One region of the Paenarthrobacter sp. TAF1 genome, then DNA from elsewhere that is predicted to be linked to it. Evidence: predicted binding sites of a transcription regulator. Region 1 holds the regulator's gene; the other holds the start of a gene.
What was found. The regulator HrcA, encoded in region 1, represses chaperone genes, less so after heat shock. The targets are predictions, from matches to a motif close to TTNGCACTCGNNNNNNNCGAGTGCNAA.
Positions count from the first base shown of each region.

Region 2: AB4Y81_RS09890 (Hsp20/alpha crystallin family protein) is a predicted target of HrcA. The motif match lies at 1,922-1,948, and genes of this name have one in related genera.

Region 1 is NZ_JBFRDO010000001.1:227,965-231,369, reverse strand. It holds gene AB4Y81_RS01055 (DUF4870 domain-containing protein) at 1-261, opposite strand, end outside; gene AB4Y81_RS01050 (DUF3097 domain-containing protein) at 391-1,242, opposite strand; gene hrcA (heat-inducible transcriptional repressor HrcA) at 1,475-2,482, shown strand; gene dnaJ (molecular chaperone DnaJ) at 2,533-3,405, shown strand, end outside.
Region 2 is NZ_JBFRDO010000005.1:374,660-378,064, forward strand. It holds gene AB4Y81_RS09880 (hypothetical protein) at 415-792, opposite strand; gene AB4Y81_RS09885 (J domain-containing protein) at 789-1,187, opposite strand; gene AB4Y81_RS09890 (Hsp20/alpha crystallin family protein) at 1,415-1,837, opposite strand; gene AB4Y81_RS09895 (MerR family transcriptional regulator) at 1,978-2,421, shown strand; gene AB4Y81_RS09900 (glycosyltransferase family 4 protein) at 2,584-3,405, shown strand, end outside.

The DNA.
Region 1 (3,405 bases):
GTTGGCCAAGACGGCGGCAATGGTGGGAGGCAACGTGAAATTCAGTGCCTCCTTGGATTCCTGCGCTGTGAACGGCCCGCGGTCGCGGAAAATCAGGTAGATCAGGAGAGCCGGCAAGCATCCAAGGATGCCGCCGAAGTGGGCCAAAGTGGCCCACTGCCTGTCCTCGCTGGCTGTCAACGGGAGTGCGTTGGCAGGGGCGCCATGGTACTGGGGCCGGCCTGCGGCGCTGCCCGGTTCTTCAGGAGCGTTATCTGCCACGGTGTCTTCCCTTTGCCTTAAATGCTTTAAAGATGCTGCTGTGTTGCTGTCCAAGAATACCGGGCCGCGCGTCCTTCCCGGGACCAACGCCCCGGAAGCATGCCGGATCCTGATGATCCGGACCGTGGACTACGGGACGGTGAGGAAGTCGATGACTTCTTCCACACGCCCCAACAACGATGCCTCAAGGTCCGCATAGCTGTGCACTGCGCCCAGCAGGCGCTGCCAGCCCAGCCCGATGTCCTCCGCTGTTTCGTGGGGCCAACCGAAGGCCGTGAGAATCCCGGTCTTCCAATCAGTGCCGCGGGCAACGGCGGGCCATTGCTCGATGCCCAGGACCTTCGGCCGGATGGCCTGCCACACGTCCACATAAGGGTGGCCCACGATCAGGACGTTGCCTGCAGCGCCGGGGACAGTCATGGCCTCGGCTGCGATCCGGGACTCCTTTGAGCCCGCCACGAGGTGGTCCACCAGGATGCCAAGGCGGCGGCCGGGACCGGGTCGGAAGTCGGCAATGGCGGACTTGAGGTCGTCCACGCCGTGGAGCGGTTCCACCACAATTCCTTCAACACGGAGGTCGTCACCCCAGACTTTCTCCACGAGTTCAGCGTCGTGCTTGCCCTCCACCCAGATGCGGCTGGCCTTCGCGACCTGCGCCCGTTGCCCCTGGACCTTTACCGAACCCGAGGCCGTGCGATTCGCCTGAACCGCTGAAGCGGGCCGGCGAGGGGCCGGAGGCATCAACCTGATCGCTTGTCCTTCGAGAAGGAATCCGTACCCGAGTTGGAACGACTTCGTTTTACCGCGCCTGTCCTCGAGCGACACGATGTGCATGCCACCGGTCTTTTCCACCCGGGTGACTTCGCCCACCCATCCTGACTGGACGTCTTCGAGGACCATGCCGCGTTGCACCGGCACCTCAGGGAGCTGGCGTTTGGCTGGAGCGGTCAGGTCCTGCGGGCCCCAATTGTCGAAAGCCAAGGAATTCCTACCTCTGTGGTGATGTGAAAGGGGACAGGGGCGGGTTGCCGTCAGCCGGTATCGGGACGCCGCCCTGGATGCAGTCCTCGGACGGTTTCAATGCTAACAACGTGGTGGCTCATACTAGACTTGTTAGCACTTGGGCATGTTGAGTGCTAAGTGTGCGGTGATCCATTGGAGGTCCCGCGGGGACCGGTCCCATGGACCATGGCAGTCGTCAGGAGGTGTAGCAATGAGTGAGCCACGCAAATTGGAAGTGCTGCGTGCCATCGTTGAGGATTACGTGCATTCCCGGGAGCCGGTGGGATCGAAAGCCCTCGTTGAGCGTCATCACCTGGGTGTTTCCAGTGCCACCATCCGCAATGACATGGCTGTCCTGGAAGAAGAAGGTCTTATTGCCGCCCCGCATACCAGCGCCGGCCGAATCCCCACTGACAAGGGCTATCGCCTGTTCGTTGACCGCATCTCCCAGGTCAAGCCGTTGTCCGCCGCCGAGCGTCGGGCAATTCACTCGCTGCTTGAAGGACCCGACGACGTCGATGACATTCTTGAGCGCACAGTACGGCTCCTTTCCCAGCTGACCAACCAGGTCGCCGTCGTGCAGTATCCCCACTCGCACCGCGCATTGGTCCGCCACGCGGAGTTCGTTCTGCTGGCCCCCAAACAGGTGCTGGTGGTCCTCATTGCGGACACCGGGAGCGTCGTGCAAAAAGTCATCGACGCCGGTTCGGACGTGGGGAACGAGGCTTTGATGTTGTTGCGGTCACGATTCCTTGGCAGCATCGCCGGCACCCAGCTGGCACTCCTGCCGCAGGTGTTACCGTCGGTGGTGGCCCTTTGCCCGCCGGATCTTCGTGCCCTCGCCCAAAGGCTGGCCACTGGCTTGGAATCCCTGAGCGACACCAGCCGTGAGGAACGCATTCTGATGGCCGGTACGGCCAACCTCGCACGTTCCAACGTTGACTTCCCGCTAAGCATCGGTCCCGTGCTTGAGGCCCTTGAGGAACAAGTTGTCATGCTCCGGTTGTTGTCGGACATGGGAGACGATCCCCGGGGCGTGACAGTCAGCATTGGCCGGGAGAATCCGTACGACGGCCTGGCCGAGGCCTCTGTAGTGGCCACCGGCTACGGTTCCGGCGCCAAGGTGGGAATCCTTGGACCGACCCGCATGGACTATCCCACCACCATGGCAGCAGTTCGTGCCGTGGCCCGTTACCTTTCCCGCATTCTCGGCGGCTGAACACCGGCCCGGGAAAACATCCGCAGTACAACCAGGAAGAGATACCGACTTTGAGCAGCCACTATGACGTTTTGGGAGTCTCGCCGGAAGCCACCGGGGAAGAGATCAAAAAGGCGTACCGCAAGTTGGCGCGGAAACTCCACCCGGACGTAAACCCGGGTGAAGATGTCGCGGAGCAGTTCAAGGCCGTGACGCACGCTTACGAAGTGTTGTCAGATCCCCAGAAGCGCCGCGTCTACGATGCCACGGGCAACGAGAACGGCACTGATAACGGCTTCGGCGGCGGCTACGCCGGCCAGGGCTTCGCCTTCCAGGACATCTTCGACACTTTCTTTGGCGGCGGCGGTGGACACGGAGGGCCCGCCTCCCGTGTACGACGTGGCCAGGACGCCCTTATCAGCGTTCGGATCGACCTCAAGGATGCCGTGTTCGGCGTCAACAAGAAGCTTGAAGTGGACACAGCCGTGGTCTGCCCCACCTGCGACGGCAGCTGCTGCCGCCCGGGCACCCACCCTGAACGCTGCGACATTTGTGGTGGCAGCGGCCAGGTTCAGCGCGCCGTCCGCTCCATTCTGGGGCAGGTCATGACCACCGCCCCCTGTGGTTCCTGTGAAGGCTTCGGCACCGTCATCAAGGATCCCTGCAACGAATGCAACGGCCAGGGACGCATCAGGAGCCGCCGTTCGCTCACCATCAAGGTTCCCGCCGGCGTCGCTACCGGTACGCGAATCCAGCTGTCCGGCCAGGGCGAAGCAGGACCTGCAGGTGGTCCGGCCGGTGATCTGTACGTGGAGATCCGCGTCAACAACGATTCCACGTTCGTACGCGAAGGCGACGACCTCCACGCCACCCTCAGCGTGCCCATGACGGCTGCTGCCTTGGGGACCGACGTGCAGCTTGAGACGTTCGACGGCGCACAGGAC
Region 2 (3,405 bases), on a different contig from region 1:
ACACCTCCTGCCCTGCGCCACATTTGTGGTTCCACGCCACCCAACCTGCCCTGCGCCACATTTGTGGTTCCGCGCCACCCAAACTGCCCTGCGCCACATTTGTGGTTCCACGCCACCCAAACTGCCCTGCGCCACATTTGTGGTTCCACGCCACCCAAACTGCCCTGCGCCACATTTGTGGTTCCGCGCCACCCAAACTGCCCTGCGCCACATTTGTGGTTCCGCGCCACCCAAATTTGGGTGGCGTCAATGCGTATCCATGGCGGCCATCGGTTTGCGGGTCATAAACGCTCGACGCCGGCCGAGGCGTCGGCACTCACCTCGCCGAGGGGTTGGCTCTCGGCACTTTGCAAGCACACCTTTGGGTCGAGACCTCACTCCTCGCGGCAACCCACAAGACGCTCGAACGCTCACTCACAGCTGCGGGCCGTAGATGAACTCCTTGGCATGATTGACGGCCTTCTTGAAGGCGTCGTTGCGAAGTGTCACCTGCTCCTGGTTGGCGCCTCCTTTTGGTTCCACGAACGTGGTGGGTCCGGGGCGCAGCATCCAGATGTCACCTGCCGGCGGCAAATAGAACACCCCGAAGGAGCGATGCTCTGGATCGTCGGTCCAGATGGGGACGACGGCGACCGCGGCACCGGTGTCCGGGTTGATCCACTGCGCCCGGGGAAGGGGTTGCTCGTGGACTTCCGGGTCCAGGAACGGCGCTGTCCCCCTGCCCCAGCGTTGTTCGAACCGCTCGTAGAACGCGGGGATGATGTGGCCGTCATACGGACGCCAAGCACTCATGGATTACTCCTTGGTGTTCTCAGGTTTCTGGAAGAAGGTTCCCAACGGGTGGGCCCAAAGGTGAGCGGTGACTGCTCGCCGCTCGTCCCAGGCCGTGGTTCGCGCCTGTGCACCCGGACCTTCACGGGTGTTCCGCCGGCACCAACAATGGATCCACTCCGCCGCGCCCGATCGTATGCCTCCCGCTTTCCTGGGTCCGACAACACGACGTACGCCTGCATGATGGCGTGCAGTTCCTGGAGGTCGGCCGCGGAGGTGGTGTCGCCGTCGTCGACCTTTTGGCGGGTGTCCGGGTGGTGGGTTCGCAGCAGTGCGCGGTAGGCGCGGGTGATTTCACGCGCCGTCGCGTCCGGCGGCACGTGGAGGGTGGCGTAGTAGTCGGGTTGTGTACTCACTGCGGGTTCCGGTTCATGCTGCGGATCAGGCGATGGCCCCCAGCCTGGGCCGGGGGCCATCAATCGGGAGACGATGGGCGGGGGTCGCTTTCATGTGCGCTAAGAAACGCTGTGACGTGGCACGAAGCCTGCGCCCGACTTTTCCGATGCGGCCGCCTCCGTCGTTCCCGGTCGCTGCCCTGCCGGTCGGCCACCCCCGGGTGAGCCTTCCGGCAGGACGGACTGGATTATGCGTTGATCTCCTGCCTCTGCCCATTGGATGTGATTTCAATGCGCCGTGGCTTGGCCTTTTCGGCGACGGGGATGCGGAGTGTGAGTACCCCGGCGTCATAGCTGGCCTGGACGCCATCGGTGTCCAAAGTGTCACCCAGGATGAGTTGCCGGCTGAAGACACCCTGCGGGCGCTCGGCGGCAATCATCTCCGTGTTCTCGCCCGCGGGCGACTTCCGTTCTGCCTTTACCGTCAGGACGTTCCGTTCGACATCCAACTCCACCGAATCAGGGCTTACGCCAGGCAGATCGAAGGCAACAACGAATTGTCCGTCCTCCTGCCATGCATCCATCGGCATTCCGGCCGGGCGTGCTGTTGTGCCAAAAACCTGTTGGGCGAGCCTGTCGAATTCGCGGAACGGGTCAGTGCGCATCAGCATTGGGTTCTCACTCCTTTGGTTTTGATGCTGATTCTGTTGTAGGTTCCAGCCTGTTCGATCTGTGTTGGCTGGTATAGATTTTTTATAGCACTGGTGAGAGAGTGGTGCAAGTAGCTTTTTGAAAGATTTCGGAGGTTCTAATGGCGGTTTCGGATCGCGCGACTGCTGCCCAGGAGCACGACGGCGGCCTGCCCACCCCAGCGTCCGACGGCGGCACTGATGGTGGCCGGGACACGCAAGGGGTCTATGCGATCTCAGTTGCCGCGGAACTGGTGGGAACCGGGCAGCAGAACATCCGGCAGTACGAGCGCAAGGGTCTGCTCACCCCCGAGAGGACCGACGGCGGCACGCGCCGCTACAGCGAAAACGACCTGACCACGCTGCGCCGGATCGGGGTGCTCCTGGATGAAGGGTTGAACCTGGCCGGCGTGAAGCGGGTACTGGAGCTCGAGGAGGAGAACCGCGGGCTGAGCGAGGACAACCGTGGGCTGAGTGAGCACAACGAGGAACTCCGCGCGGACAACCGTGGGCTGCGGAAGGATTTGAAGAGGGCGCGGGGTGGGCGACCAGCCGAACATCAGTAAGTCGCTTCCGGCTTTCCTACTCCAAGCGCGAGTGTTTTCTTCAAGATTCCCCCTGCTTTCTGCGAGTCGGAGACCAACCCAACCCACCTGTTAACCCACTCTTCCCGCACAGGCCACCCCCGCGCACCCAGTAAGCCACCCGCCGCGACCACCGTGGGAGGCGTGAGGATCGCAATCGTCGCCGAATCATTCCTGCCACTGATGAATGGGGTTACCCACTCGATACTGCGGGTGCTGGAGCATCTGCAGGAGCGCGGGGATGAGGTGATGGTGATCGCGCCGTCGACCTCGGACACTGATGTTTCGAGCGTCGAGAAGGGCGCGTATGTGCACCGGCTTCCCTCGGTGCCGCTGGCCGGTTACACGAATGTGCGGGTGGCGTTGGGTGGTGTGAATCGGGTCAAGCGAATCCTTGCCGATTTCGCGCCCGACGTCGTTCACCTCGCCTCCCCTTTCGTCCTCGGCTGGCGCGCCGTGCAGGCCGCCCACCAACTCGGCATCCCGACGGTCGCGATCTACCAAACCGAAGTTCCCAGCTACGCGGGCCGTTATGGCGTGCCGTTCCTGGAGAACTGGGCCTGGAACCGCGTGGACAACATCCACCTCCTGGCCACCCGGACGCTGGTGCCGTCCACGTTCGCGCTGAACCAGTTGCGCGGACGCGGCATCCTTCGCGTGGACATGTGGCGGCGCGGTGTGGATACCGCGCGCTTCAATCCCGCGAAACGTTCGACGGCGTGGCGCAGCAAAGTAGCGCCTGACGGTCAGCGCATCATCGGCTACGTCGGCCGGCTCGCCGTCGAGAAGCAGGTGGAGGATCTCGCCGTGCTGGCGGATGTGCCGAACACCAAGCTGGTCGTCGTCGGCGATGGCCCGCAGCGCGAAGCTCTCCAAGCCGCGCTTCCCAACGCCCATTTCGCCGGTTTCCTCGCCGGCGAAGCCCTGGCGGAGGCCGTCGCCGGTTTCGACCTTTTCGTCCACCCC